2 regions of the Rosistilla carotiformis genome follow, and region 1 is predicted to be linked to the other one. Evidence: riboswitches for the same ligand, from Rfam matches in the RefSeq annotation. Region 1 holds a riboswitch; the other holds the start of a gene.

Evidence for each region. A riboswitch is a leader RNA that binds a small molecule or an ion and turns the genes downstream of it on or off. The one in region 1 is predicted to bind cobalamin.
Region 2: another riboswitch for cobalamin. It lies ahead of Poly24_RS10230 (DUF1559 family PulG-like putative transporter); the one in region 1 lies ahead of Poly24_RS24345 (DUF1559 family PulG-like putative transporter).

The regions. Positions count from the first base shown of each region.
Region 1 covers NZ_CP036348.1:6,750,963-6,767,077, forward strand. Annotated here, with positions in the region: gene Poly24_RS24335 (PQQ-binding-like beta-propeller repeat protein) at 1-836, shown strand, start outside; gene Poly24_RS24340 (DUF4870 domain-containing protein) at 851-1,204, opposite strand; cobalamin riboswitch at 1,400-1,617, shown strand; gene Poly24_RS24345 (DUF1559 family PulG-like putative transporter) at 1,800-2,693, shown strand; gene Poly24_RS24350 (hypothetical protein) at 2,752-3,087, shown strand; gene Poly24_RS24355 (DUF58 domain-containing protein) at 3,417-4,310, opposite strand; gene Poly24_RS24360 (AAA family ATPase) at 4,334-5,362, opposite strand; gene Poly24_RS24365 (hypothetical protein) at 5,396-5,728, opposite strand; gene Poly24_RS24370 (methyltransferase domain-containing protein) at 5,731-6,348, opposite strand; gene Poly24_RS24375 (sugar phosphate isomerase/epimerase family protein) at 6,376-7,092, opposite strand; gene Poly24_RS24380 (hypothetical protein) at 7,268-10,045, shown strand; gene Poly24_RS24385 (site-2 protease family protein) at 10,180-11,319, shown strand; gene Poly24_RS24390 (alpha/beta hydrolase family protein) at 11,344-13,779, shown strand; gene Poly24_RS24395 (serine/threonine-protein kinase) at 13,776-15,464, opposite strand; gene Poly24_RS24400 (serine/threonine-protein kinase) at 15,676-16,115, shown strand, end outside.
Region 2 covers NZ_CP036348.1:2,770,723-2,786,837, reverse strand. Annotated here, with positions in the region: gene Poly24_RS10275 (coiled-coil domain-containing protein) at 1-1,288, opposite strand, end outside; gene Poly24_RS10270 (hypothetical protein) at 1,833-2,195, shown strand; gene Poly24_RS10265 (dipeptidyl-peptidase 3 family protein) at 2,325-4,358, opposite strand; gene Poly24_RS10260 (ATP-binding cassette domain-containing protein) at 4,786-6,507, shown strand; gene Poly24_RS10255 (DUF4070 domain-containing protein) at 6,586-8,286, shown strand; gene Poly24_RS10250 (S9 family peptidase) at 8,310-10,634, shown strand; gene Poly24_RS10245 (lysophospholipid acyltransferase family protein) at 10,709-11,518, shown strand; gene Poly24_RS10240 (glycosyltransferase) at 11,515-12,651, shown strand; gene Poly24_RS10235 (UbiA family prenyltransferase) at 12,727-13,566, shown strand; cobalamin riboswitch at 13,810-14,037, shown strand; gene Poly24_RS10230 (DUF1559 family PulG-like putative transporter) at 14,316-15,266, shown strand; gene Poly24_RS10225 (DUF4465 domain-containing protein) at 15,363-16,115, shown strand, end outside.

The DNA.
Region 1 (16,115 bases):
ACGGAACCGCGTGTGTCGATACGACCAAAGGTGCCAAGATCTGGGAGCGACGCGATCTGGTCTGCAACCACTGGCGTGCTCCCGGATCGTCGCCGGTCCTACACGGCAACCTATTGATCGTCGCCTACGACGGATACGACAACCAATTTGTGATCGCGTTCGATAAACAGACCGGCGAGACCGCGTGGCAGGTCGACCGAAACATCGAATACGGAACCGACAACGGCGATCACAAGAAGGCGTACAGCACGGCAAAGATCATCCAACACGAAGGCCGATCGGAAATGATCAGCCCCGGCGCTGTCGCCACGATCGCGTACGATCCCGAAACCGGCAAAGAACTGTGGAAGGTTTACCACGGCGGAATGAACGCGGCCCCACGTCCGCTGTTCGCCAACGGTTTGGTCTACATCACTGGCGGCGCGAATGACCTGGGTTTGATCGCCGTCCGTCCCGGCGGCACCGGCGACGTCACCGACTCCCACATCGTCTGGGGCAAGGGGCGTGGAATGCCCAAACGCGGATCGCAGATCATCGTCGACGACCTGATGTTTGCGATCACCGACGACGGGATCGCGATCTGCTTGGACGCCAAGACGGGCGATCAGATCTGGAAGCATCGACTAGGCGGCGACTTCTGGGCCTCGCCGCTGTACGCCGAAGGTCGCATCTACGGCTTCAACAAAGATGGCGACTGCCCCGTGTTCGAAGCGAGCGACAAGTTCAAACTGCTGGCCGACAACAAGCTACCCGAGACGATCTGCGCGTCGCCCGCGGTCGTCGGCAACAGCTTGATCATCCGCACGCAGTCGCACCTGTACCGGATCGAAAAATAGCGGTGGCGCTGCGGTTACTTCAACAGTCGCAGCGTGAAGGGATAGCGATACATCTCTCCTTCGTTCGCAGCCAGGGCGGCCCGGATTGCGAAGTAGACATGGAAGACGACCAGCCCCAGGCCCAACGGAGCTGTCAAAAAGATCCCAAAACCAAAGGTCAGGAAGGTGGCGGCGACCAGCGCGATACCATACAGCATCACCGAGATGTTGAAGTTCAGCGCCTCCTTGCCGTGCGCGTCGACAAACGGCATCTCATCCTTCTTTAGGATCCAAACGATCAACGGCCCAAAGATGCTGCCCAGACCATTGGCCAGGTAGCCCAAAAGGCCGCACAAATGGCAAGCCATGGCAATCGTGTTCGCATTCATGCTGTGATTCCTCCGTCTGATTCCGTCACCCAAACACCCGACAATCCCGCCGCACCGTGCGGTGCTTCTAATGACAATTCGCCATTGCAGCGACAATCTTGGATGATTGCAGGAAACGGAGCGCTCGCCAACTACTAATAGCAATCTGGCACACCCTCCGACAAATCAGCGATTGACGGACACAGGCCCGCTGTTAGAATCGAGCCCGACATGGGTGCCGAGCGTCGACTTGTGGTCCGTTCGGAGAATAGGGAAAACGGTGCAAATCCGTTGCGGTCCCGCCGCTGTAACCGGGGACGAGGCTTAAATCACTGCCACTGTGACCGATGCGATCACGATGATCGCGGTTGCGGGAAGGCATAAGCCAAGGCTGAACCGGGAGCCAGAAGACCTGCCCAGCTGTCATCGCACAATAGCGTCGTACCCTCGGGGAACAGGGAGCGGACGTGATTTTTTGGTTGCGCTCGCGTTGCAACGGCACTGGCCGGCAATCGTGCGAGCGACGAAAGATCTCGATCTTCGCTCCTGTTCTGCGCCGTAGGGACCGCGAACCGTAGAGCCACCGTGGCAGTCGGCTCGAAAGATCTTTCCATCCATGAAAATGAACAATACGCGCAGCGCCGGCTTCACGCTGGTCGAACTGCTGGTCGTGATCGCAATCATTGGCATCCTCGTCGGATTGCTATTGCCCGCCGTACAACAAGCCCGCGAGGCAGCTCGCCGCATGCAGTGCAAGAACCGGCTGAAACAGATCACTCTGGCACTGCATAATTATGCCGACACCTACCGCGAAACGATGATTCCCTACGTCGTCGAAGATCAAGCGCGGATCAATTACCTGGCGACCTATTCGGGATCGCAAGGCAAGGCGCAGTTCTGGTTCGGAACCGTCGACTACGATCAACCCGATCCGAATCAACAACTCGATTACACCCTAGGCCCCTTGGCTCCGTTCATCGAGACCAGTTACACGTCGTTCCAGTGTCCCGATTTTGGCCCCGGACAGATGGACACGGTGAAATACGGTTTTCCCGCATCGGGCTTTGGCTTCAACGGCCACTACCTTTCGCGATCCTCCGGGATCGATTGGTTGCCGCCGACATACGCCGCGGCCCCCAATCCCGAACCGATGGTCCGTCGTTTTGCTGAAGTCCGTTCGATGAGTGCAACAGTCGCTTTTGCCGACAGCGCCCAAGTCAAACTTGTCTCCTTCTCGCCGCCAGCTTACAGCTTTGAAGAGAACTGGCTGCTGGAGCCTCCCAGCCACAACTTTCCCTCCGTCCACTTCCGTCATCACGGCGCTGCGAACGTTGCCTTCCTGGACGGACACGTCGAATCGCGAGAGCGACACTTTAGGATCGACGTTCCTGGCACCAACTATATGTCAGCAGAACAAGCTGCATTGATCGACGAGAAAAAGCTGGGCTACGTCAGTGAGGGTCACCTGGACGACCCTGCGTTGCAAGACGAACTGTACGACCGCGAGTAGGCGATCCAGTCCGCTGAGTTCCTATTCGCACCCAACGCCTTCCCTGGAAGTTCGATCGATGTTCGCCAAAGTAAAAATCCGCCAAGCTGCCGCCTGCCTATTGCTGCTAACTGCCATCGGCTGCGGCGAGACCGCACCGCCGGTCGCCGAGGTCACTCAATCGGTCTACGTCGACATCGACACGATGCAAGCGGTTGTCGCCGACACCGTCACGCAGACTCCCGCCATCCACCCGGTCACCGGCAAACGGACGCTGCAACCAGCACTCTATTGCCCCAAGTGCGAGCGTTGGCACGCGATCCCATCGGTCGAACAGATCAACCGACAACCCGGCGCCACCCGCTGCCCCAAGACCGGCGCCGAAATGACCGCCGACGGCCCTTTGCCCGAATAGCGTTCGGCGGCCAATGGGCCGCAAAGCGGTCGCATTCGTTCCGCAGGCCGGGCCGAAGGCCAGGCGATTTGCATAGCCCAGGCCAGCGGCCTGGGAACACATCGCGCCCCGGGCACCGCGAGGGCCAACGGCCCGGCGATTTGTTCGCCGATCGATCCGAACGCAGCAAATTGCCGGGCCGTTGGCCCTACCGATCAAATGCTGCGATTGCCATTCCCAGGCCGTTGGCCTGGGCTAGGCAAATTGCTGGAGCTTCGCCCCGCCATACCCAAACCAGGCTCCAAACCCAACCGGACTCCAAACGTTCCGACGGCCATTGGACCGGAGCTCTAGAACCGCGATTGACGGCTGGAGAGGTATTCCGTGAGTGCTTTGTCGAAGGGCATGCTGGTGTCCAGCGGCACGTAATCGACTCGCAACTTGCTGCACCGCTCGCGGTAGCCTTCGCGAAACTCTTCGATCGCTTCCAGGTAATCCTGGCGGATCTCGGTCGCGTCGACGGGCATCTTCTGTCCCGTTTCGGGATCCTCGAATTCGACAGGCCCATCGTAGGGAAAATGGACTTCCGATTCGTCCAAGATGTGAAACAGAATCACATCGTGGCCGGCGTGTCGCAGTTGCGCCAGAGCTCGATAGACCGGTTCGGGATCGCCCAGCAGATCGGAAAAGATCATCAACAGACTGCGGTGCGGCAACATCGCCGCGACGCGGTGCAAGCTGTCGCCGAGGTCGGTCTCTCCTTCGGGCTTCAGCCGCGACAACTGGGCCAACAGATCGGTCACCTGGCTGCGACGACTGCGGGCCGGCAGATTCGCTCGCAACTTGTCGCTGAACGTCAGCAGCCCCACCGGATCCTGCTGCATGATCATTAGATAACAGAGCGAGGCGGCTAGGCAGATCGAATATTCAAACTTCGAAAACTGCTGGCGATGCGTAAACCCCATCGATCGACTAAGGTCCATCATCAGATAGCCGGTCAGATTCGTTTCCGATTCGTATCGTTTGACGTAATACTTGTCGGTCTTGGCGTAGACCAGCCAATCGATCGTCTTGGGGTCGTCCCCTTTGCTGTAGCGGCGATGCTCGCTGAACTCGACCGAAAACCCGTGGTACGGGCTAGCGTGCAGGCCCTGCAAAAAACCGCGAACGACCATCTGAGCGCGTAGATCCAGACGCTTGATCTGGTTCAGAACTTCCGGCTTCAGATAGCTTTCGGCGGACATTGGGTTTCGAACCTAACGGTGGATCATTGAGCGAACTTGGGGGCTTCGGGAACGGGGACGTCTTTGATCAGTCGAGCGACCAAGTCGTCGGTCGTCACCCCTTCGGCCTGGGCCTGGAAGTTCGTGCTGACGCGATGCCGCAGGATCGGAACTGCCACGTGCCGCATATCGTCGATGTCGACGCTGAAGCGTCCATCCATCGCGGCGATCGCTTTGCCACCGTTGATCAGAAACTGACCAGCTCGCGGACCAGCACCCCAGTCGACCATCTCCTTGATGTAATCGGGAGCCGACGGATCGCGAGGCCGCGTGGCGCGGACCAACATCGATGCGTATTTGATCGCATAGGGGCTGACCGCCACGCTTTGAACCAACTTCTGCACATTCAGAATCGCCCGCCCCGACAGGACCTTGTTCGGTACCACGATCTCGCCGCGGGTGGAGTTGGTCAGGATCTGCTCCTCTTCAGCCGCCGACGGATAGTCGACTTTGATGTTGAACATGAAGCGATCCAGTTGAGCTTCGGGCAACGGATACGTTCCCTCTTGCTCGACAGGATTCTGCGTGGCGATCGTAAAAAACGGATCGGGCAGACTGTAAGTCGTATTGCCGACACTGACCTCGCGTTCCTGCATCGCTTGCAGCAGCGCCGCTTGGGTCTTGGGCGGAGTCCGGTTGATCTCGTCGGCCAACAAGACGTTGGTGAAGATCGGGCCTTCCATAAAGCGGAACTCGCGGCGGCCGTTGGGATCCTCTTCCATCACGTTGGTGCCGGTGATGTCCGACGGCATCAGGTCGGGAGTAAACTGGACCCGCTTGAAATCGACGTCCAAGATCTTCGCCAGCGTGCTGACCATCAACGTCTTGGCCAGGCCGGGGACACCTTCGAGCAGACAGTGGCCACGGGTGAAGATCGCCGCCAGCAATTGCTCGACAACCTCGTTCTGCCCCACGATCACCTTGCTCAATTCCTGCCGCATCGTCTGTTGATGCTGAGCGAATTCTCGCAGCACGTCGCCCAGGTTGCGTGGCTTGTTGGTCGGAGTGTTCATGCGGCGTACCTGCCTGAGGGTTGGGTGGTTCCGTTACTCTTTCGCCAGCGACTTGACGAATTCCACAAAGATCTCGATCTGCTTGGGCGATTCGATCCGGTCGATCACGCGGTACAAATGTTTGGCGGTCCCAAGCTGCTTGCCGTCCAACGGAACTCCGCCAGCCAACAGGTCGCCGATCGTGCCGCCGCCGGTCGTCTTCAGCGTCCGCCCGATCTTGCCACCTTGAGTCATCGCCCAAAAAGTGGTCGCGGCGTTGGTGCTGTCGCGATCGGTCGCCACGTCGGATCGAACCGTGTCGCCTTGCAGCGGTCCGTCGCGGAAGTGAAAGATGATCACGCCACCTTCGATTTGATTCACAGTCATATTTATCTGGGCACTTTGCGAACGAGTCTCATGTCGTAGGGGCCGCAAAAGGTTAAAAAGCAGGCCCCGTTTTCGGCGTACTTTTCAAACACCGTCTCTAAAAAGTCGCCTTCTCCCGGCCAAGGGTAGGCGAAGATCAGATCGAAGTCATCCACATACAAACCAATTTCCGGATACACACTATCCTCGGAATGTCCCAGCGAGGGTAGCCCCAGGTCGTCGGCCAGTCGCTCGCTGCCATCGGGCAGAAAGTTTCCGTGCCACAATTCGACCGATGCCTGCAAGTCGGCGATCGTACGCCGCGCTTCGACGATCAGATCGGCTTCGGCTTCGATCCCGATCACGTCCCAGCCCAGTTCGTCCGCCAAGCAGCTGACAACAGCAAATCCGCAGCCCCATTCGCAGAAGCGATTTCCCGAGACGATCCGCTGGCTGCGGATCAGGTCGAGCGACTGGTGGACCAGTTCAAAATCGGAGGCGACAAACTGTTCGATCGGCGCGCGATCCCAACGATCTTGAAAACGCTGGATTCGATCGCTCGCTCGCTGCAGCCAATCGGTCGTCGCCTGCGGGGGCACGCGGTCCAGATCGATCGGCAGGTCGATTTCAATCAGAGGCACAGAGGGGGACTTTCGAAGGTTGCCAGCTTACATATTGGCCAGATAACCGACTGCATCGGTGATCTCGGCGATCGGATCGGCAGCGCCGCTGCGTTGAACCACGACCCAACCTTGATAGTGATGGTTTTCCATGTAGCCAAGGATGTCATGAAAATCGGCCAGTCCTTGCCCTAGCGGAACTTCGATCCCGCGGCCGGCTGCCAGATCTTGAACTCCATCTCGAGCGGTGATCAGACGAATCCGATCGCCCAAAGCACGAAGGGCTTCGCCGGCGGAGAAGCGGTTGATGATCAGATTGCCCGGATTAAAGGCGACCGGCGTAAACGATTCCTCGTTGGCGTCCAACAACCGCAACAGATCCGCCCCCTCTTCGGTTCCCGTTTCGGGAGTCAAGAAGGCGCCGATGTGTGCGCCATAACGATTGATATCATCCAACACACTGCGCAGATGATCCCAAGCGGCGCTTTCGGGATCGCTGGGAACTTGCCCGATTTGGTTGACGACCACATCGGTCCCCAACTGGAACGCCATCCGCAGCGTCTGCTTGGTCGCTTCGACGCGGCGGTCCAGATCGTCGAGGACGTCGTAGCCGCGGCGGGTTTGAAAACGGATCGAACTAATCCGCAAATTCAGATCATCCAGCATCTTCCGGAACTGGCGAACGCCTGTATCGGTTAGTTCGGCTGGACGCAGCTCGGTTCTGGCGTCGATTTCGACAGCACGGGCGCCCATCTTTGCCGCCATAAGCAAAGCTTTCTTAAAGGGCAGGTTCAGAGATCCCAGTCGGACGGCGATACGAGTTTGAGACACGTGTTTTCGTTAGACTCCGCGTGGTGAGGCCCGCCCCAAAGGTGCCAGGCCGAAACAAGAAGGCGCCACTTTAAGCCGCAGCTGAGCTAATAGAAAGTGGATTGAGATTTTGAAACGAAAATCGCACCGAAACGCATCGATCGCCCGCTTGTCGATCGGCGGGTTCGTTCCGCCGCTGGCGGCACGATGGGTCGCGATTTTCGTCACCGCAATTTTACTCCCCACACCCTTCGCTGCGAAGGGAGCCCCCTCGAGCGCGGAAACGGTCACCCAATGGTCGTTTGAACAAAGCAACGACGTCAACTACGACAACTGGCCCGATAATTGGCGGCGCCGCCAAGGGCCGCAGTATCCGGCTTATCTGTCGATCGAAATCGTTCCCAAATCGACCGAACTGATGGAAGCCGCGATCCGCGCGGACCATCAATTTGCCCCCTACCGAAAACTCGCCGAGCAGTTGGGGATGCCTCGCGATTGGCTGTTTGCCGAACGGATGGTCGACCGCTATCTGAGAGTCCAGTTGAACGGTGGCGCTGCGGTCGTCCAGAGCCCACCGATTGCTGTCGATTCAATTTACAGCTATCGCTTCGTCGGTTCGATCTTCACCCAAGGCTTGCAACACGATTCGGCTTGGATTGAATTCCTGTTCGTCGACGCCAGTGGTGAGGTGTTGGCAACGCACGCGACCCCAAAATTCAGCGGCGACACCGAATGGACTCAGATCGCACTACCGACGGTTCCGCCGCCTCAGGACGCCGCGAACATTCTGGTTCGATTGCACGTCCAGCCGCGCGGCGAAGCGGACATCTACGGCGAAGCGGGCTTCGATAACATTCGCATCGAACGCCTGCCGCAATTGCAGGTCACCACCGACCAGCCGCGCGGGCTGTACGCGGTCGGACAATCGGCGACCGCGACCTGCCACGTTTCGGGTTTGGCGGAAGTCGTGACGCGACTGCGATTCCGTTTGCAAGGCCCGCAAGGGGAAGCGTTGTCAGAATACGAAGCACCGCTGGACGACGCGACGGCAAAGCACTTGCATGGCCCGATGCCTGCGACCGACGGAAGTGCCGCGAAACAGACGCTTACCCAATCGTGGCAATTGCCGAAACTGGGGCCTGGATTTTATCGCGTCTATGTCGACCTGTACGCGCAGGAAACGCAAACCCACACCGCGACCGCGACCCTTGCGGTCTTGGAAGAGCTGACGGGGCAGAGTGGACCGTTCGGGTGGACGCTCGGTTCGGGACACGACCCGATCTCACGCCGCGAACTGCCGCAATGGTTACATTCGTGTGGCGTCGGCTGGGTGAAATATCCTTGCTGGCTGGATCCAACCGACACGCAAGGAGCCGACGATTTGGCGTGGATGATGGAGCGGTTGCAGGAACGGGGCATGAAAAGTGTGGGGATGTTGGATCAACCGCCCCACGAACTGCGGACCCACAACGACCCGCGCACGCGGAAACCGCTTGCGCCACTGCTGCGCGATCCGACCGACTGGCAGCCACAACTGGAGGCTTTGCTGACACGACTCTCGATGCGGACTACGTGGTGGCAGATCGGGGGCGAAGGTGATCACAGCTTCTTGCGACACCCGAATCTCGCCGATACGGTCGACGAGATCCGACGCGAGCTGCAAGGATTCGGCCAACCGATCCGTGTGGCGTTGTCATGGCCCTGGTTGGATCCGAGCCCTAACGATTCCACCGGTGGCTGGAAAGCAATTTGCCTGACCGAAAATGAACCCTACACGACAGCTGAATTGGATGCGAACCTGCAGGCGATGAAATCGGATGCGTTGGAAAAGTGGATCACGTTGGATCCACTGGACGCGGGACGTTATCGCCTGGAAGATCGGATTCGCGATCTGGTCGGACGGATGCTCACGGTGCGCCGGCATCAAGTGCCGGTCGCGTTTATTTCCGATCCCTTCGATTCAAAACTGGGCGTCTTGAATCCCGATGCGACCCCCGGTGAAATGCTGCTGCCGTGGCGTACGACCGCGACCCTGATCGGCGGACTGCAACACGAAGGTTCACTGCAGATGCCCAACCGCAGCGAGAACGTCGTGATGTCCGATGGCGAGCGGGCGGTGATGGTGGTTTGGAACACGACCCCAACAGAAGAACGAATCTATCTTGGCGAAGGCGTTAAACAAGTCGATGTCTGGGGCCGATCGAAAGACGTGGCGACCGACGAAGACGGTCGACAGATCGTTTCGGTGGAAACGCTCCCCACCTTTTTGGTCAACGTCCATCCCGCGGTTGCCAAATTCCGCCTGGCCGCTGATCTGCAACCGACCCGTTTGGAAAGTCTGCCCGGCCGACAACAAACACTCCAATTGCGGTTGAGAAACACCTTCGATTCGGCGCTCACGGGGCGGTTTACGGTGCAAACGCCCATCACCTGGGATTCTCCACCCCAACCGACAACCGTCAACGTCGCGGAGGATGCGATCGTCGATGCCACCGTCGACGTGGCGCTTCGCAGCAACGCGGCGATCGGCCGCGAGCGAGTCCGCTTCGACTTCCTGATCGATGTCGAAAAACGGTTGCGATTTAGCATCTGGCGTGATCTGGACGTCGGCCCTGAAGACATCCAAATCGATCCCAGCATTCGCTTCGATCCGTCGGGCGCCTTGGTGGTCTCCGTCAATTTGATCAATTTGTCCGACCGCCAACAGGACTACAATTGCTATATGTTGACCCAGTCGCAGACGCGGCGACATCAGCGAAACCAATTGACCGTGGGTCCCCAGCAGCAAGTTTCCAAAGACTTTGTCTGGGATAATGGCAAGGAATTGCTGGGAACCACGATGACCCTGCAAGCTGAAGATCGCAACAGTAAACGGGTCCTCATCTACCCGATCGTGATCGAGCATTGATATCCAGTGGCTGGCAGGGGTCGGGCGACCCGGTATGCTGAAGCGAACGCTTCAAGTGCCCTCACACGGCTCGATCCGCTAGTCTGCGAACGAAAGTTCCCATCCCTCAAGTCCCAGTAATTTAGAACTCATCCATGATGTCTCGCCGCTTCAAGCTGGGAACCTTTTTCGGAATCGCACTGTTCATCCATTGGAGCTTTTTCCTGATGCCCGCGCTGGTGGCGTACAGCGAATGGAGCAATGGAGGTCGCTTGATCGATGTCCTGCTGACCCTTGGCTTTGTCGTGCTGTTGTTCGCCTGTGTGATCCTTCACGAATACGGTCACGTGCTCGCCGCCCGCGCCTTTGGCGTCGGCACCCGCGACATCACGATGCTGCCGATCGGCGGCGTCGCCCGTTTGGAACGGATGCCCGAGGAACCTTGGCAAGAGCTGGTCGTGGCGGTCGCCGGTCCCGCGGTCAACGTAGTGATTGCGACAACGTTGGGGATTGGGATCATCGCGGTCTACGGTTTTGATCTAAGCGGCAACGGCGAAAGTAATATGTTCGCCCATCGGTTGTTCGCGGTGAACATCGCGTTGATCGTGTTCAACATGATCCCCGCATTCCCGATGGATGGCGGACGCGTCTTTCGGTCGGTGGCATCGATGTTCACCAACCATCGCCGGGCAACATGGCTTGCGATGCGGCTGGGACAAGTGATTGCGATCGCGCTGTTTGCATTGGGACTCACAAATTTATCCAGCATGCCATTTTTACCCTTCATCGCCGCCTTCATCTTTTGGGTGGGGATGATGGAATATCGTCAGGTCGACATCGCTTCGCAGGTCAAAGATCTCCGCGTCCGCGACGCAATGCTGCGACAGTTCTGTGTTGCGTCGATCGACAGCACCGTGGCGGAATTCGCGCAGCGCGCCGCCGATGAATTGCAACGCGCCTTCCCCGTGGTCGACAACGGCGTCTACCGCGGCTTATTGCCGATGGAACCACTGGCCATCGCGATGCAGACCGCCGCGGGGCAACAGCGGACGGTGGGTGAGATCATGCGTTGGGAATCGATCACCGTCGACGAAAACGATCTCCTGGAAGAGGTCTTGGTCGGCATGCCTCGCGACGCCACGCAAGTTCCCGTTCTCGATTCGCAAAACAAAGTTGTCGGCCTGCTGGACACCGACAGCTGCTTACGCCGCGTCGCGTTGCGCTCGGGAGCGTCGAACCAACCTGCAGCCCCCGTCAGTATCGACTATTATTCACCTCCTGGAGACGAACGTTAGCCCACCCACCTCACGAGCCCACCCATGAGCCAACGCCCCGCCGCGCTTCTCATCCTGTTGTCGTTGTTCGGCCACGCTGTTGCCGACGATTCCATCCAAACCCGCCCTCTGAAGCCGACCCCGCAAGATTCCGACGACGCCACAACGAAAGGGCAATGGTCCGATGACGGGCCGCCGCGATTGCTGTCGTTGCCCGCAGATCCCGCTGCGGCGATGGCTGCCGGGATCGACCGCTTCTTGCTGGAAAAGCTATCGGCCGCCGATAACGCCCGGCACCAGTATTGGCGAGATGCCGATGCGGTCGCCAAGAACGTTCCTTTTCTGAGCCGACAACTGGGGCTAGAACCCGAGCGATACCCAACCGATCTTCAATGGGAATCGCCACCGTTGCGAACCAGCGACCGCTTCGAAGTCCATGCTGTCCGCTGGCCCGTCCTCTCCCATCCCGCCCCTCCGAGCGTCACCGAACCGGGCACGCCCGCCGGATTGCAATTGCAGCCATCGCTGTGGGGCGAGGGGCTGCTGTGGCTGCCTCGCAAAGCCAATGGATCCTCCGTCGTAATGCTCTCCCACGACGGCGAACCGTCCTTCTGGTCCGAACCGATCGCCGAGGATCAACGCGTGCGATGCGAGACGCTCGCCGCCCAAGGCTTTACGGTCCTCGAAGTCGCCACGACCGGTCACGACCGGATCCAACATGGCGGGGCCAAATTGCCGCGCCGCGAATACCTCAACCGCGCCGCCTTTGAACTCGGCCGGACTTTGGTCGGCTACGAAATTCAAACCGTCCAATCGGCGATCGATTGGCTGGCCCAGCAACCTGCGGCATCCAAAGCCGACGACGCCCAAGTCATCGTGGCAGGATGGGGCGAAGGAGGCCGCACGGCGCTGATCAGCGCCGCACTCGAACCGCGAATCGACCTGACGATCGTCGCCGGCTACTTCGGCCCGCGTGACCAAGTCTGGCAAGAACCGGCCGACCGCAACGTCTTCGGTCTGCAGAACCGCTTTGCCGACGCAGAACTTGCCGCCGCGATCGCGCCGCGAAAACTGGTCATCCAAACCGAGCCCCGCTTCGCGCTCGAAGAATCGGGGGATGCCGGAGCGAGCCCCGCCTCTTGGCATTCGCCGAGCCAGGCCGAAGCACAACAAGAGTTCGACCGAATCGCAAGCGTGCTGTCGGGAATCGGCCAACCGCTCGAGACGCCAGCACACGCCAAACTGATCTCCGACGAAAAGTCCGATCTACTGAACGACATCATCTGCCCGGCGCTGGACATGCCGGTGGCGCCAGCGGTTGCTGTGAAGTACGCAAAGACCGAGGCCAGCGAAGCGGCGGCGACCGGGAAACGGAGCGCGATCGATCGGCGCGCCCGTCGGTTGGCGATGATCGATCGCCACACCCAAGCGTTGCTGGAGGAGAGCGAATACGAGCGGGGCAAGTTCATGAACTTGGGGCACTCGCGAACGATTGCCAACAATGCTCACAACCAGCTCGACACCTCCTCACCCGCCGCCTATGAAAAGTCGGTGGAGCGGTTCCGCAAGATCTTTCGCGAGCAAGTGGTTGGATGGTACGACCAACCGAAACTGCCCGCCAACCCGCGGTCGCTGAAATCGTATCAAGGAACCGGTTGGACGGGGCACGACGTCGTCTTGGATGTCTTTCCCAACGTGTTTGCCTACGGCGTGCTGTTGGTCCCCAACGACATCCCCGCCGGTGAGCAGCGGCCCGTCGTCGTCTGCCAACATGGACTGGAAGGGCAACCGAGCGATACCTTCGCCAACGACCATCGCGCCTATCACGACTACGCAGCCAAACTGGCCGAAGCCGGCTACATCGTCTTCGCCCCACAGAACCCCTACAAAGGCAAAGACGCATTCCGCACGCTGCAACGCAAATCGTACCCCGTCGGCAAGACGCTGTTTTCGATCATCGCGGCGCAGCATCAACAGATCCTCGACTGGCTGAAAACGATCCCCAGCGTCGATCCCCAGCGGATCGCATTCTACGGATTGTCGTATGGGGGCAAATCGGCGATGCGTTTGCCAGCCCTGCTGCCCGATTATTGCCTGTCGATCTGCAGCGCCGACTTTAACGACTGGGTCTGGAAAAACGCTTCGACGCGCGCCCGGTACAGCTACATCGGAACCGGCGAATACGAGATCTATGAGTTTGGCCTTGGGAAGACCTTTAACTATGCCGAGATGGCGGCACTGATCGCGCCGCGTCCGTTTATGGTCGAACGAGGACACTACGATGGCGTGGGGCCCGACGATCGCGTGGCCAAGGAGTTCGCCAAGGCGAGGTTCCTGTACGCGGCGCGATTGAAATTGCCCGAGCGATGCGAAATCGAATGGTTCGACGGGCCTCACATGATTAATGCCGTTGGCAGCTTTGAATTTCTCGATCGCCATCTACGCAGCGGCGACGTGAAGCCTCCGTCGGCAAACGATTAACTTGGCTCGCGATCGCGTGATGTTTCCAGCAGACGTTCGTTCCGGCGGCGTTGGCGATAGTACTTCAGCCCCGGAAAGAAGAACGATGCGGCGGCGACGACACCGAAGATCAGGTGGGCTTGCGCCGGCCAAACCGCCATCGCGACAGCCGATAATAACAACGCGACGACTTGGATGTAGAATGCCCCGCTGAGCATCGCGGCTTTGACGACAAAGACCATCGCTGCGATCACACCCAGCAGCGGAGTCAGGCTGAGCACGGGCAAGCCCAACTGAGCCTCCATCGGAAAGAGCGCAGCGATTCCCAGCATGCTTGCCGCCCAGACGTGTGCGATCTGGCGTTCGACAAAGGTGACCGGCCCCATCCGTCGCCGCAGGATCCAAAACACCGTGGCCCAAGCGATCCAGCCAGCGGTCCACAGCGCGGCGAAAGCCAGCTGGTTGGTGATTCCGAGGGCTTGCAGACGCCATGTGAGTGCACAGGCGATCAACAACACCAAACTGTGCCACATCCACAACACGCCCCAATTTTCAAGCACCGCCGCATGATGCGTCTCCCGCAACGCGCGGCCAATGACTTGGGCAAATCGGCCACTGCGAGCGGTCACCGGCTCGCTATTCAAGAAGGCGTCCAGATCGTCCGCCAATTCGGCTGCGGTGGAATAGCGGAGATCGGCAGGCTTCTGAAGGCATTTGATCACGATCATTTCTAAATCGCGATCGAGCCCCTGACGCAAGGTGCGCGGGGGCAACGGCTCTTGCTCCAATACCATCATCACCATTTCGACCGCCGAATCGGAGACCAACGGAGGCCGTCCGACCAAGGCGTGGTACAAAACACACCCGAGGCTGTAGACATCGCTGGCTGGCCCGATCGTGCCCCGCCGACCCGCCGCCTGTTCGGGGGACATGTAACACGGAGTGCCCAGGACCGCTCCGCTGCGCGTCACATCGGAGTCGTTGGAGAGTTGTTTCGCCAGCCCAAAATCGCTGACCAACGGTTGACCATGCGAATCGATCAAGATGTTCGAAGGCTTGAGATCGCGATGCAAGACGCCGCGGGAATGGGCAAATTCAACGGCCCGAGCGACCTGGCTGACGATCCGCGCCGCTTCGCGCTGCGGCAGCAAACCGTCGTGGATCCGGTCGGCCAAGGTAGGTCCCGGAACATATTGCATGCTGAAAAACGAACGTCCATCGAATTCATCGACGTCGTAAACCGCAACGATTCCGGGATGTTCCAACTGGGCCGCCGAGAGCGCTTCGGAATCGAACCGAGCTTGATCGGTCTCGCTGGCCAAGCGTCCCTGGGCGATCATCTTGACGGCAACCTCGCGATTCAGGCTGATCTGCCGTGCCCGAAAAACGACTCCCATCCCGCCGCGCCCCACCTCCTGCTGCAATTCATAATCGCCCCATCGCTGCGGCAATTGAAACATTCGCTCGTTGACGACCGCCGCTACGTCCTCGACTGCCGCATCTCGCTGGTACGTTTCCCCGACCGCACCCGCCACGACAATCGCCCCCCAGAGCCGCCGAAGTTCGCTCGCTAGCAAAGGGTGCTGGCGACAAACCTGTTCCAGATCGACGGGGACGTTGCGCGCAACGCGATCGGCTAACTCCGACAATAACTCGGCGAGTTGTTGTTCGCGATCGTCCGACTTTTCGTCCACCGGCTCTGGCACCAAAGCACTTCTCCACACCCCAGGCAGGATTCACGAGCTGCCACCGCATCCCTAATGTAAGGGGGACCCGACTGCCAGTCGAGCACATTAGGGTGGCTGCATCGATTGCTACTAGCGATTGGATCGATGGCGACCTAAAATAACGGCAACGTCCTTTGCGGTTGGACAGCATCCTAATGGGTGGAGGTGTAGAACTCTCAGGAATGTGATCGTGAGTCTTGGAAATATCACCCAACGCGCAAGAGTCGCTTTAACCACGATCCTGACTCAGGTCGATGATGTCAGCGCGACCAATGCCGACCTGCCGGTCATCAGTCCTTCCAATGATGCGATCTCTCAAGTTCTAAGCGAATACCAGGAAGAGACCGACGACGATCAATTGGACTTGCTGACCGATTTGATCATCCAAGACATGAAGCTGGGTTGGCGAAGCGGATGCCGCAAGGACCTGGAATCGTATCTGGTGACTTGGCCCCAGTTGCTGGAACATGCGATCAACATGCAGCGGATGCTTGCTGCGGAGGTAACGTTTCGAGCAGCGTTTGCGGAACCGATCGATCTGGAGTCGGTGAACCAGCGGTTTCCTGACTTTGCCTTCGACAAGGTGGAATTCGAGAGACTCTTGCAATCCGGAAGGTCTCTCGGGAGCGA
Region 2 (16,115 bases), 3.5 Mb from region 1:
CGCGTAAGGCTTCGACTTCCTGTTGATGCTTTTCCTTGGCTTGCGTCAGTACGGTTTCCTGTTCACGCGTCAGACGCAGCTTCTGATCTTCTAACTGTTTCTTCAGCGTAGCAGCCTCGCTTTCGCTGCCAGCGGCACGCTGCATCAGTTGGTCGCGTAATGTTGCGATCTCTTGTTGATGCTTGGCTGCCGTTTCGGTCAGTGTGGTTTCGTGCTCGCGAGTCAAACGCGTCTTCAAGGCTTCCAGTTGTTGTTTGAGCGTGGCGGCTTTGCTCTCGCTGCCCGCAGCTTGCTTCGACCATTCGTCCCGCAATGCGTCCAATTCCTGCTGATGCTTGGCTGCCGTTTCGGTCAGCGCGGCTTCGTGGTCGCGAGTCAAACGCGTTTGCAGGTCAGCCAGCTGCTGTTGGAACGTCGTCGCGTTGGTTTCCGCGGCGGTTGCCTGCTGGGCAATCTGGTTTTGCAATGCTTCGACTTCTTGGCGATGTTTCGCCGTGACAGCGTTCAACTTCGCTTGCTGTTGTTCGTTCCATCGTTCGCTTAGCGTTGCGATCTCCGACGCATGGGATTTCTCCGCCACGTCGCGCTGCGTTTCCACATCGGCCAGTTGGCGTTTGACAGCCGCGATCTCCTGGTCGTGCTGAGCGGCGATCTCGCCGAGCGATTGTTCGCGTTGCAGACGGAGCTGTTCGAGTTCGGCATCCAATTGCTGATTTTCGCTTTGCAAGCTCGTGACTTGTTGTCGCGATTGATCAAGCAAGCGTTGCAACGATTCCCGTTTGTCGGTGGTCTGTTTCAGTTCGTTCTGTCGAACTTCGTGATCGTGTCGCATTTGGTCCAGCTGTTGACGCAGCGAATCCAGTTCGCTGTCGAGCCGCTTGGCATCCGCTTCTGCATTCGATTTGGCCAGCTGTGCATCAGCCAACTCTTTCATCAAGCGATCGCGCTCGGCTGCTTCTCGGGATGCCTGCTCCACCGCCTCATGCGTTTGCTGGCTTAATAGCGTTTGCTGCGCGGTGGCTTCCTTCGCCTGGATCTCTAGCTCTCGCTGGATCCGAGTAAGTTCTTTGTTTTGGTCACGAATCCCCTCCCACTGGGCGCGGGATTCCTTCCAATCGCGATCTTGTTGTGCATGTTGGCGTTTGCGTTGCCGCGTGATCGCGCGAAGCTTCCGGTATCGGGCCTCGATGTGCAGCATCCGCGCCTCCTCTTCGGATCGATCGCGATACCAAATCAGGTGGCCGATGCCCATTCCCACAAGAATGAAGAGGACGATTGAGATGACCATGAATGACTCCGGACCGATTTCACCGATGTGACGATTGGATTGCTGAACCGCGTGGCTGCTGCTTCTAACAAATCGTCCGAAACGGTAGTAGACGAATTGTCACTGCAAGCAATTCGAAAGTCGCAGCGCACGACTTTAACGGTTTTGCCTTTTATCACGCTTCGGCTACCTGGGGGTACTAGCTTGAGCTTTGCGCGGGGAATCGGTGGGAATCCCGCAGGCTGTCATCAATCCAACACAAGGTGTCATCGATTCGACGACATTCGCCGATCGTAGCGACAACCGTTCCACGGAGTGAGAAATTCGGTTAGCCAGCAAATCCCGGGCTCCACGCTATCGCGTGCCGCTTTGGTAGCGCGCGCTGCAAAACTTGGCACGCTGCTTGCGTCATCTAGTACACAACGTGAAGACGCCCCGAGTTTGGGGAGTCGCGAGTTTTTCAAAGTGATCAAAACGCGGCCCGAAGCGATTTGAAACACCTCTGCATGGGTAATGCAGAAAAGATTCAACGAGCGGACGCGGAAAAGTTCTAGGGAGGTAACTGATGATGTTACGTGCAATTCGATGGTTCGGAATTCCATGCCTCTGTTTGGCAGCGGTCGCATTCGCCGACACCCCCAAAGCCCAAGCGCAGGGAGGAGGATTTAGCATCCAATTTGGGACGCCTAGTTATGGTTATGGCGGCTACAGCCGCAGCTATCGACCTTCGTATGGTTACGGTTACGGTTCGCCAAGCTATGGCTACAACCGACACCAGTCGTATTATCGTGGTTACAGCGGACATCATCCGCATCGCCCACATTACGACTACCACGGGCCAAGGGTCGTACCACACGGTAACCACTACCACTATGTTCCCGGCCACTATGATCTCCACCGTGGTCATCGCGGACACCATCGCCACTAGTAGGCGTAGACAAGCGTTGACCGTTCTGAGTTCAGATTGCTGGGCAACCGGTCAGTCGCACTTACTCTAGCATCGTCGGGGCAGCGATGCTTTGCATTTTCTTTTCTATCAGCTGCCGAGGCGGAGCGGTCATTTGACGCGTCCCGACCACCGCAGCATCTGCGCTTCCATGTCCTGCGGATAATCGATCGCCACGTCGATCGGCGTCCCTTGCGGATCGCTCACCAGCGTCAATTGGGGCATCACGAAACCTGTATAGGCCGGCTGGTCCAACGCTTCGTAGCGCTGCAATACCTCATCGCGTAGTTTCGTATTGATCTTGATCGCATAGTCTTCCATTAATCGCTCCGCCGCAGCCCGATCCCCTTCGCTCTTGATCCGCTGCACCTCTTTCAACAACCGCCCCACGCCATCGTGCCAGCCGTCGACGTCGATCACTTGGTAATAGGTTTTGCCATCCTTTTCGATCACATCGATCGCCGCGGTGTTCGCCGCTAACCAATGCACGATCATCTGCCGGTTCCGCATGTGATCCTCTTCGATCGTCGTGCTGGTAGGCAATCGCCGCAACTGAGTCATCGCGTTGCGCGTGTATTCCTCATACGCAGTCCGTTGAATTTCACGCAGATCCTCGGCGTTATCGACAAGTCCCAGTTCGACGAGTTTTGGATTGCCGATGAAGTAGAGAGCAACCAGATCGGCGCGGCCCTCTTCCAACGCGGAATAATATTCTTTGATCGCGATCGACGGATCGACTTTCAAGGAATCGGCGTTGCGTCCCGAGGCGTGGCCGATCACCTCGTGCATGTTCACCTCCAACGCCAACGTCAGACTCTTCCATTTCGCGCTGCGTCGGTACTCTTCTTCATTTAAACAGAACTCCGCTCGCGCGCTCTTGGAACTCGCCCGCTCATAGGCTTCGACCACGTTGCTCAACGAGACCGATTTACTGCCGTACTGCTCGCGAATATCGCCCGCGTTGGGCAGGTTGATGCCGATAGGCGTGACCGGTCCCGAATCGCCGGTCTCGATCACCACCTGGATCGCTTTGGCCGAAATCCCTTTCACTTCCGGTTTGCGAAACCGCGGATCAAACGGCATCTGATCTTCGAACCACTGAGCGTTTTCCGAGAACGCGGTGATCATCGCCATCTTGGCCGGATCGTTAAAATAGACGACCGATTCCCACGAACCCTTCTGTCCGCGAGCATCCATATAGACTTCGATGAAGCCGTTGATGGTGTCGACCGGAGAGTCTTTGTCGTCGACCCAGGCGATGTTGTATTCGCGAAAGTCGACAGCTTCGCCGGTGTGGTAATAGTGAATCAGCAGCCCCAGCGCACGGGCCATCTTGGGCGTGGCGTAGGGAATCGCAGCTTCCAAATGTTTGCAGACCTCGGTCAGCTCGGGCGCGTACATTCCGCCGGGGATCACGTGGTCGAAGCCCGCTCGATAAACCTGCTCCTCCAGCGTCCCATCGGCCTTTTTAACCAACCGCGAATTCAACGGGTACTTTTCTTCAAACCCCTCCAGGTCGCTGCTGACCACGCCGTCGTACAAATTATTCGCACTCGCGGTCAGAATGTCCTCGCCGTCCTCTGGCGACTTCTGCGTCACAAACGCATCGAACTTCGGATCGAACAGCACCGCCTGGAGACTCGACAGCAGCCCCGCGAGATCCTGCCCCTCGGCAAGCGGAATGTCGGCCCCGTTGTCGACGGCGGTTTGAACCGCTGCGGTAAAGGCCTCGGGCGAACAGCGGAGGATATTTTTCTGCGACGTCAGCGCACTGTGCGGGCCGTTGTTAACCCAAAACAATTTTGCGTAGCGACGGATTTCGGCAAGGACCTCGGGATCGATACCGTCGGCATGCGTCAGCGTCTCTTCGATCAGATCGCGCAACAGCAACGAATGTTTGTACTTTTGGTCGATGAAGATATCGCGGCCGGCGATCGAGGCTTGGGTCAGATGGTAGATCAGCAGTTTGTCGTTCAGTGGCAACTGCTCGAATCCATCGACATACAGCTGCGCGATCGCGACATCATCGACGCGGTCCAACAAGTACTTTCGCGTCTCCGGATCGTTCGCTTGCGGCGACTCGTCCGCAGCGGCCAGCGTGGCACTCAGTAGACATCCAATCAGCGGCAGCCAAATTCGATTCATCGGGGGTCATTCCTTTGCACGGGTTTCGAAACAAGATGCGGCCATTGTAGCGAAGCGAAGGCTGGTTGCGGTTCCAACCAATCGGCAATCAATAACCGCGTTTGACATCCCTTAGCACGCCAAAACCGTATCGCCCCCTTGCGGTGCATGTTGCTTTCAGAAGCACCAGACATCGGTTTGCAACGGGGCCGGTGAAAACACTCCCTGCCGCTGGGTTTCGGCGGACTGCCGATGACCGCAGGGCCTGGTTTGCGGTTATAATAGCGGCTGGCTTATGGCTGAAACCTTTGCCGATATCATCTTGTCCATTTTCTTCCGTTGCTGAGTGTCAGGTTATCACATGCCATCGAGCGCGTTTTCGCGAGCACGCCAAGTGCCCAGCGGTTCATCGTCCCTCATCGGAAATTTTTGTGCGATTCTCTCGGGGTTGCTGATTCCGTTGGGGTTTCTGGTTGCCGGAATCGCAACCGTCTTACTGCAGGATCGCGGGCTGCACGCTTCACCGGTTGTCTTGGGCCGTTATCTGTCGGTGCCGTTGCCCGAATGGCTGTTGAAAATGGAGCCGCTGCATCAATTGATCTTGATCGGCAGCGTTGGCGTCGCGATCGCGCTGACCCAAGCGCTGTTGTTGTCAATCTTCTACCGGATCGTCTTCCTCCGCGCCGACAGCGTCGTCGCCCAACTGCACCGCGACACGTTGACCCGCTGTATCGAACACGCTTCGACCGAAGGGGTCACCGCCCAACGCCGCCGCGCCGAACACTTGATCCTCAACTCGCTCCCCGAACTGCGGTGCGGACTGATCGCTTGGTATCGCACCACGCCCCGCCGCGTCGTGATCCTGATCGGCTGTATCCTGTTGGCCGGACTCGTCGATGTCTGGTTGGCTCTTTTGGCAGTCGTCAGCTGGTTGCTGGTCTGGAAATTTTATCGCTGGCTCGAAGGCATGGATGAACCCGAGGGGAGCCAATGGGAACTGCCGCGGTCGCGCGAACGGCTGGTCGAGATGGTTCAAGAGGGACCGATGCTGGCTCGGCTGCAGACCGGCGAAGAGTTTAACCTGCTGTACAACGCTCAACTGCAACAGTTGATGGATCTGCAAGCGGTCCGCGACAAGACGACGATCCGCCGCGTTCCGGTTCTTTTATTGGCCGCTACGCTGGCGATCGGCCTGCTCTTTTTCGCCCTTGGCGTCAACCTGCTCGACCCGACATCGGGGCTCACGTTGCCAGCGGCGATCGTTTTGGCGCTCAGCCTGTTTGGCGCCGGAATGGCAGCGGCTAGCCTCGCCAAGACGCAACATTTGATGCAAGTCGCCGCCGATTCTGCAGCGACCGTCTTTTCGTTTCTCGATCAACCGACGCGAGCCGGCGCCAGCGAGCGACTGGGAATCGGCGGACTCAACGACGCGATCGAACTCTCGCACGTCACGCTGCATGACGGCCAACAGCAGGTGTTGGCGAACGATATCTCGCTGCGGCTGGAACCAGGCAGCTTGGTCGCCTTGATGGGATCCGACGTCGCCGCGCTCCGCGCGATTGTCGAACTGCTGCTCGGATTTGGCCGCCCCGCCTCGGGCAAAGCGACACTCGACGGGATGGCGATCGCCGACATCCATCCCAGCGCCCTGGGCAAACAAGTCGTTTGGGTCGGCAGCGATGGCCCGATCTGGACCGGTTCGATCGAAGAGAATTTGCGAGCCAACACCGACGGAGTGACCACCGCCGACCTAGCCGATGTGACTCGGAAAGTTGGCATCTACGAAAAGATCCAACAACTCGAAGAGGGCTTCTCGGCAGAGATCTCGCCGGGCGATTCGCGGTTGGAAGCTAGCGGCCGCTATCAAGTCGCCGTCGCTCGGGCGCTGCTGGCCAAGCCGGCGGTCGTGATCGTGGAAGAACTCTCCGCCAGCCAGACCGATCTGCCCGAAGATCCCTGCCTCGATGCGCTGCAGGAGCTTGTCAAAACGGGAACGTTGGTCGTGATCCTTCCGCATCGACTGCGAACGCTGCGAGCTGCCGAACGCGTGGTCCTTCTCAGCAATGGGCAGATCGCTGGCGAAGGGCGGCACGAGGAACTGCTCACTAGCAGCGACTTGTACCGTCACTTGAACTATCAACTGTTCAACCCGTACCGCGATTTAAAATAGCGAATTCCGATCCGATCGCCAGTCGCTTGCCCTACAATAGTTTGTGTGTTGTTCAAACTCGTGTCGGGGGGAGTCGAGATGGCTACGATTGCGATCGTCAATCCGCTGTTTGAAGTGTCGTATTGGGGAATGGAACACGCTCAAGCGATCATGGGAACGCGAGCGAACATGCCGGTCGCCAGCCTGCCGCTACTGGCGGCGCTGACGCCCGAAGAGCACGACGTCACGCTGATCGATGAAAATGTCGAACCGCTCGACTTCGATCGACTCGCTCAATTCGATATCGTCGGCGTCACGGGGATGAGCGTCCAGCGGTTCCGGATGGACGAGATCATCCAGGAACTAAAATCCCGCGGCGTCTTTGTCGCTCTCGGCGGCCCCTGGGTGACGGTCGAAGAGGATTACTTCCACGGCCTACCCGATGTGATCTTTGTCGGCGAAGCGGAAACGACCTGGCCCCAGTTTCTCGAAGAATGGAAAACGGGAGACCACCAAAAACGCTACGAACAGGCCGATCGGACCGACATGACGACGGTTCCCACCCCGCGGCACGATCTGCTGAAAAACAAACACTACATGTTTGGCAGCCTGCAATTCTCTCGTGGCTGTCCGTTCCAGTGCGAGTTCTGCGACATCATCGTCACCTTCGGCCGCAAGCCGCGGATCAAGCTCGCCTCGCAGATCATTAACGAATTGGAGTGCCTGCGCAGCGAAGGAATGCGGATCGCGTTTATTGTCGACGACAATCTGATCGGGAATAAGCGTGGCATCAAACCGGTGCTGGAAGAGGTCGCCCAGTGGCAGGAGCGAAACGGGTACCCGCTGGCTTTTATGACCGAAGCTTCGTTGGACCTCTGCGAAGACGAAGAGTTGATGGAATTGATGGCCCGCTGCAACATCCAAGCTGTCTTCATCGGAATCGAAAGCCCCAACGAGGAATCGCTCAAGGAGACGAAGAAGTTTCAAAACGTCCGCGAGCGAGGCGGCACGCTGCTGGAAAAGATCCACCAGATTCAAGACTTCGGAATCGAAGTCTGGTGCGGGCTGATCGTCGGATTCGACAACGACAAGCCCGACATCTTTGCGATGCAGACGAAGTTCTTGAAAGAGTCGCGGATCGCGTTGGCGATGGTCGGGCTGTTGCATGCGATTCCCAAGACGCCACTGCACGCCAGGCTACGGCAGGAGGGACGGTTGGATCTGAACGACGACCAGCCTTTTGGGACCAATGTGATCCCAAAACAGATGTCACGCGAAACGCTCCGCGCCGGATACATGAAGACGATGTTCGACGCGTATACGCCCGACGTTTACTTTGACCGCTTGGACCAACTGTACATCCAAGACCGATTCCGGCTAAGAGCTTTCGAAACCGAAGCGTTCCGCAAACGGCCCCTGATGCGCCTGCGTCACGCCACGTTTTATACAGTCGGCTTTGGCGTCCTGTTTTGGAAATTGATGCGTGGGACTCCCGATCGGGAGCTCCGCAAAATCTATCGCCAGCGGATCTTCAACCTTGTCAGGCATCGTTTCACCAACCCTTCGGTCTGTTTCTATTACCTCACCAAGTGTGCGATGCACTACCATCAACACAAGATGACCCAACAGATGATCGAACATCCGGACACCTTCGTTTCGACGATCGGAAAGTCGATGCGCACCCGTCGCGAAGCTACAATAGAGCAGCAGGCTCCGCTGCCGGTTTTGAGGAACGATCCTCCGCATACTGCATCCGCCGCTGAATGTCCGCCGCACGCGTCCCGATCCCACTCACGTTGACTCCCCCACCGCGACCGACACCTATGACTTCACGTTTTGCCTACCTCGGCCTGTTGGCTGCTCTTTGTCTCCACGTCGCAGTGGCATCCGCCAAGTCGCCCGACGCTGCCAAACCGGCGTTGCTGAGCGTCGATCAGATCTATGGTTCCAGCGAGTTTTCATCCCGTTCGTTTTCAGGCGACTGGCTCCCCGAAGGGCATCGCTACACCAAGCGGTTGCCGACCTCCGACGGATCATCCGACAAAGGGATCGTCGCGATCGATGCCAGTGACAAGCATCGCGATGTCTTGGTCCCTGCCGGCAGCCTGATTCCCGCGGGACAGACGAAGCCGTTGGACGTCGCATCGTTCTCCTTCTCCGCAGACCAATCGCGCGTGCTGATCTTCACCAACACTCGACGCGTTTGGCGACGCCACACCCGTGGCGATTATTGGGTGCTGGACCGATCGGCGCGAACCCTGAAGAAGCTCGGCGGCGATCGTCCCGAATCGACGTTGATGTTTGCCAAATTCTCTCCCGACGGCCAGAGTGTCGCTTGGGTCCACGAGCGGAATATCTATGTCGAAAGCTTGCTGACGGGCGAGATCCGGCAGGTGACGAAGACCGCCTCGGACAAGATCATCAACGGAACAGCCGACTGGGTCAACGAAGAGGAACTGGGGATTCGCGACGGGTTCCGTTGGAGTCCCGATGGATCGCGGATTGCGTATTGGCAATTCGATACTACCGGCGTGCCGACGATGACGATGATCAACAACACGCGGCAGATGTATCCTCAAACGATCACCTTCCCCTATCCGAAAACCGGCCAACAGAACTCCGCTTGCCGCGTTGGCGTCGTCGATATCAAAACCGCCGAAACGAAGTGGATCGAATTGGGCGATCCTCGCCAACACTACATCGCGCGGATCATGTGGGCTCCGCGTCGCGAACGTCGTGGCGATCGGGAGCCGGTCGACCGCGTCGCACCTCCGGTTGTCGACACCGCATCACCCGACGACCTGGTATTGCAAGAATTCAATCGATTGCAAAACGAAAACCGAGTGATCGTTTGGGATGTGGATTCGAATCGCATGCGAACGGCGCTGACCGAAACCGACGCCGCCTGGGTCGATGTGCACGACGAGATGTTCTGGCTCGACGATGCCACGCGTTTCACCTGGATCAGCGAACGCGACGGATGGCGACGCGTCTACCTAGCCTCCCGCGACGGCCAAGCGCTGGTGCCGATCACGCCCGAAGGAATCGATGCGATCGAGTTGCTGGGGATCGACGAGGCACAGGGGCTCGCTTATGTGATCGCCTCGCCGGAGAACGCCACCCAGCGGTACTTGTACACCGCGTCGCTGACCGGCAACCAATGGAAGCGGTTGACGCCAGCGGATCAACCGGGAACGCATCGCTACCAACTGTCGGCCGATCGCAAGTTCGCCTTCCACACCTATGCGACACTCAACACGCCACCGCAGACCGATCTGATTTCGCTGCCCGATCACCAGCGGATCGAAATGTTGGAATCGAACGATGCGCTGCGGAAGAAACTGGCCAAACGGAAACTGCCCAAGGCGGAACTGTTCCGCGTAGCGATCGAGGACGGCGTCGAATTCGATGCGTGGTGCATCAACCCGCCCGATCACAAGCCGCGAAAAAGGTATCCGCTGTTGATCTATGTCTATGGCGAACCGGCGGGGACCACGGTCCACGATCGCTGGGGCGGATCGAGTTTCCTGTGGCATCAGATGTTGGCACAGCAAGGCTACGTCGTGATCAGCATCGACAATCGCGGGACGCCTCAGCCGCGAGGACGCGATTGGCGTAAGAGCATCTATCGCAAGATCGGCATCAACGCGCCGCAGGACCAAGCCGCGTCGGTCCGGCAGATCTTGAAGGATCGCAAGGATATCGATCCCGATCGCGTTGGCATCTGGGGTTGGAGCGGTGGCGGTTCGATGTCGCTGTGCGCGATCTTCAAATTCCCCGACCTCTACAAAACAGCCATCGCGATCGCTCCGGTTCCCAACCACCGCTATTACGACACGATCTATCAAGAGCGTTACATGGGATTGCCCAGCGACAATGTCGATGGTTACCAGGAGGGTTCGCCGATCACGCACGCCCACAAACTGGAGGGCAATCTGTTGTTGATCCATGGCACCGGCGACGACAACTGCCACTATGCGACCAGCGAGATGTTGATCAACGAATTGATTCGGCACAACAAACCGTTCGACATGTGGGCCTACCCGAACCGCTCGCACAGCATCTCCGAAGGGAAAAATACGACTCGGCATTTGCGAGCGTTGATGACGCGGTACTTGAACGACAAACTTCCGGCGGGCGGACGATAACGCTCGATGGAGTTTCAACCGACGTCGACGCTCGACTTGTTTTTTACAGGCGGCCGACCTAACCTGGGCTCCGCATGAGCGAGACGCCCACAAACCCGCCGGTTCCCGAAATCAGCCGCTTCCTGTTGCGCGGCTTTCGTCGCTACAGTCGGCGGATGATTCGTAAGCAGTTCCACGCGGTGGCGATGCTGCGCGAAGGCCTTGCTGCTGTCCGTGGCATCGCGCCGAATCAACCGTTGATCGTTTACGGAAACCATCCCGGATGGTGGGATCCGTTGGCCGCACACCTCGTTTGCGAAACCTGTTTTCCCGATCGCGACTTCTTCGCTCCGATCGATGCGGCGGCGCTGCAGCGTTACCGGATCCTCGCTCGCTTGGGCTTTTACCCGCTGGAAATGGGAACCGCCACGGGTGCTGCAAGCTTTCTTCGCTGCAGTCGTGCGATCTTGGATCGTCCCGCCGCTTCGCTCTGGTTGACTCCCGAAGGCCGCTTCTGCGACCCTCGCGATCGCTCCGCCGAACTGATGCCCGGCCTGGCCCATTTGTGCAGCCGATTCGAACGAGGCGCGATCGTCCCGTTGGCGATCGAGTACCCGTTTTGGGAGGAACGACTTCCCGAAATGCTTGTGGCTCTCGGCGATCCGATCGACGTCGCCGCGCATCGCGACATGAACAAGTCGGACTGGAGAGGACTGTTGACGCAGCGGCTTCGAGGGACGCAAGATCAGCTCGCCCGCGTGGCGATCGATCGCGATACCAAAGCCCTGGAGATCGTCCTTCGCGGCGGGCGTGGTAGCGGAGCGGGCTACGACATGGCGCGGCGAGTCCGTTCGCTGTTCAGCGGCACGCGGTACCAAGCATCTCATGGCGGAAAACTACAGTGATCGCGATCGTCTTGGCTAGCCTCTGTTTGCTGTTAACCGGTATTCCCGCCGCAATGATCGCTTGGAATCTTTGCTGTTTCCGCCGCTTGCCGACGCAGGTCGACGATCGTCCAACGCCGGTCAGCGTGTTGATCCCGGCGCGAGACGAAGCCGCGGGGATCGCGGCGACCTTGGAACATCTGTTGGCCAGCGAGGGCGTCGAGTTGGAGGTCGTTGTCCTGGACGACGATTCCCAAGACGCGACCGCAGCGATTGTTGCGGAGATCGCCGATAAGGACTCGCGACTGCGGATCGCCCATGGCAGCAAGCTGCCACGCGAATGGAACGGCAAGCAGTTTGCCTGTTGGCAGCTATCGAAGCTGGCTCGCCACGATCGTTGGTTGTTTTTGGATGCCGATGTCCACGTCGAACCCGACGCGATCGCTAGGCTCTCGCACTGCATGGACCGCCGCGCGGGCCAGGCGCAACCGCTAGCCCTTTTAAGCGGCTTCCCGCATCAGGAAACCGTCGGCTGGATCGAAACGGCGATCGTGCCGCTGATGCATTTTGTCCTGCTGGGATTCCTGCCGATCTGGCGAATGCAGCGCGTCACCGATCCCTCCTACGCCGCGGGCTGCGGGCAGATCTTCATGACCGACCGCCAAGCGTATGAATTGGCGGGCGGTCACGCCGCGATCGCTCGATCGCGGCACGATGGGATCAAATTGCCGAGAGCGTATCGGCAGGCGGAGTTGATGACCGACGTGATCGATGGGACTGATCTGGCGAGCGTTCGGATGTACCGCAGCGGGGCGGAGGTGTTTGATGGCGTGATCAAAAACGCCGACGAAGCGCTCGCCCGCCCGGCGTTGATCGTCCCTGTGACGCTCTTCTGCTTGGCACCGCTTGCCGCGGCGATCGCTATGATCGGGTTTACGATCGCGGGAGCATGGATTGCCAGTGCGATCGCGGCGTTTGCTTTTTGTATCGCAACGCTGTCGCGAGTCGCTTCGGTCCGACGGTTTCGCCAGCCACTATCGTCGGCTTGGCTGCATCCCTTTGCGTTGGTGCTGTTTGCCGGGCTGCAATGGATCGCGTTGTGGCGGCACAGCCGCGGTCGCCGAGTTGCGTGGCGCGGCCGCATTGAATCATAGTTTCGTTGTTTTCCTGTGGCGATGCCGGTTGGTAGATTGTCGTCGACATCGTCTTACCGCAAGCGAACCCAAGACATGCTGGAAACCATCAAAATCGCTCGGCCTGGATTCTGGCCAACGCATGTCTGGTTCTACCTGCTTCCGTTTGCGGGGCGTGACATGTTCGGATCGACTCCGTTTTGGCTCGGCTGCTTTTACGTCAGCTTTCCTCTTGGCTTGCTGTTGTATGGTTGGAACGACCTGGGCGACTACGTTAGCGATCGCTGCAATCCGCGAAAGGACAGCTGGCTGTTTGGCGGGCGTCCCGACGAAGCGATGCGGCAACGGTTGCCATGGATCATCGCCGCGGTGCAGGTCCCGTTTCTGATCGCATTTGTGATCATCGGCGGCTGGTGGATGCTGCTCTGGTTCGCCGCGGTGCTACTGACCAACGCGACCTACAACACGCTCGGCTTCAAGCGCCTGCCGGTCTTGGATCTACTGAATCAGATCGGCTACCTATTGATCTTTCTCCTGGGCAGTTGGCTCTGTGGCGTACCTCAGTTGAATGCGGCGACGATGGTCTTCAGCGCGTTGTTTGCGATGCAGAGTCATCTGTTTGGCCAGTTGATGGATATCGAAGAGGACCGCATCGCCGAGCGTCATAACACCGCGATCACGCTCGGCGCGGTCCCGTCGAAGTGGTTGTTGGTCGGGATCATGCTGGTCGAGGTCGCGATCTCGTGGACCTACTTCCAATCGCCGATCGTCGCGGGATTCATGTTCGCCGGCGCGATCTTCTTCAGTCTCGATGCACTCGCCGGCCCCAAACAATACCCGCCCCTGTTCACCAAGCTCTTTTTCGTCGCCTGGAACCTAATCGTGATCGCCACCATGCACTTCGTCTGGCGCTACGGCGTCTTCCTCGTCGATTGATCCAGCACAACGAACGCCCCCAGAATCGATCGAACCACGCCCCAATTGCTCCTTCCGTTTATCAACGGCATACCAAAATTTGCATGGTTTGGCGAAGCGTGTGGTTTCGAAATCTGAAACGAAACCGCCAAACGGCAGCGACGCATATTGGCATCCCACACATCCCCAAACGGCGGAATCCCGCCGAAGGCTTGGCCGTCGCTTCAGCCAAAAGAGGCGGTTGACGCTGGAAATCGCGGTACTATCATGTGACTCGTTCGTGGTGACTTGCGGTGCTTCTGCACTGCGAGCGAACAGGGAACTCCGGTGAAAAACCGGGACGGTCCAGCCGCTGTGAACTGCTTCGAGTGCCAACGCATTCGATTCGATGCTCCTTCTACCGAAGTGCCATTGCTTGGAATTCCAGGCGAGAAGGCTGTGAGTATTCGAAAGGCAGTGAGTCAGAAGACCTACCACGCGCAAGACGATTGAGTGCCTTCTTGGATTGAGGCGGTCGTTGCAATGTGTTCTGTCCCCAATTGCTCGTGCAATCACGGCCGTTTCGTCGTTTGCGCCGCGTGGTGTCGTCATAACACATTGATTTGTTTCATCGTTTGTCGATACGTTCCCGCCTCTCCTTAGCCGCTGCGCGCTCACACTTTCTGAAAATCGAATACGGTTCTCAGTAGACAGGGAAGCTGCGCGCCGAGGTTTCGTGGCGAAGCGTGTTTCGACGCAGCAGCGAAGGGATCGGGACAGAGATGCCCAGCGTGAAGGAACCACCAATTGCATCGCCGTGCACCAATCGGTGCCGGTTGGATTGCCAAGCGATTTGCAGCGGATGCGGCCGCACGAAAGATGAAATCACCGGTTGGTCAGCCGCCTCGCCGGCGGAGCAACTGACAATCGTTCGGCTCGCGAAATTGCGTCAGCCCAAATTCCAAGCGGCCGGATTCACCTTGATCGAATTGCTTGTTGTGATCGCGATCATCGGAATCTTGGTCGCCCTGCTGTTGCCGGCCGTTCAAGCAGCTCGCGAAGCCGCTCGCAAGATGAGCTGCAAGAACAACTTGCGTCAGCAGGGAATCGCGTTGCACAACTACCACGACGTGCATCAAACGCTGCCAACCGGATGTATCGAGTGGCGGTCGTGGGGCGCACCGCCAACGCAGCGACAATTCGCTTGGTCGGCGATGCTGTTGCCCTTCTTGGAACAACAAAACGTCCATGCCCAAATCGATTGGTCGCTGCCGTACGACGCTCCTGAAAATCTGCCCGCCGCGTCGACGCGGCTGAGCGTCTACGAATGCCCCACGGCGATCGAGCGTCCCGCGACGCGGGGCAGGTCCGATTACGGCGGCATCTACGGCGAGCGGATGGTCGATCGCGATCCGGAAGATGGCCTCTTCTTGTACGAGCGGTCGGTGCGGTTTCGCGACATCCGCGATGGGCTCACGCAAACGCTCGCAGTCGCCGAAGACGTCGGCGGCCCGGACAGCGAATGGATCAATGGCCGCAACGTCTTTGTGCAGGCCTACGGAATCAACGATCCCGACGCCTGGATCGGCGACAACGAGATCCGCAGTCTGCATAGCGGAGGGGCAACCGTGCTGTTTGCCGATGGCCGAACGATCTTGATGGCCGAAACGATCGATAAACAGCTGCTTGGAAAACTGATCACTCGCGGCAAGGGCGAAGTGGTCGACTCCAGCGCCTACTGATTTTTAACCCTCGATGGAATGCTTGGCTGCCGACTTGCGACGCAGCTCGCGATTCCATCGACCACTGAATTCCACAACTCTGACGAAACCACAACAATGAAAATTCAACTGCTTGCCTTGATGATCTCGCTCGCTTCGGCGGCACCTTCTTTTGCCGACATCGTAATCGATTTCGATGAACTGTCCGGATACACCGACTCCACTGCCGACGGTAGCTATTTGAACGGCTACGGTTTTGGAGCCGCTACCGGCAGCTGGACTTCCGGTGGCGCGACTTTCGGGACAAACCAATGGGGGCCGGGATGGAGTTACTCCAACGTTGACAACACGACCATGGCGGACTACACCAACCAGTTCGCAGCGTATCCAGGAACTGGTGTTGGCGGCATGGGCAATTACGTGATCGGGACGACGTTTTCCCCAAACGGCGCCTACTTCAACCTGTCGGCCAATCTGCAAGCGAAGTCGATCGCCGTCGCCAATTCAACCTATGCCGCTCTTTCGATGCTCAACGGCGATGGTTTTGCCAAGCCGCACGGCGGAGATACCGGAAGCGACCCCGATTACTTCCGCGTCACCTTCACCGGCTTTGAACAAGCCGATGTCGGCGGAGCGAGTACCGGAAGCGTCGAGTTCTACTTGAGCGATTTCCGATTTAGCGACGACTCGTTGGACTACATCGTCGAGGACTGGCAGACCGTCGATCTGACGGGATTGGGCGACGCGCGTTCGATCGGGATCACGTTGGACGGCAGCGACGTCGGCAGTTACGGACTCAACACGCCCGCTTACGTGGCGATCGACAATCTTGCCGTCACCGCAGCCGTTCCCGAACCGGGAAGCATGGCG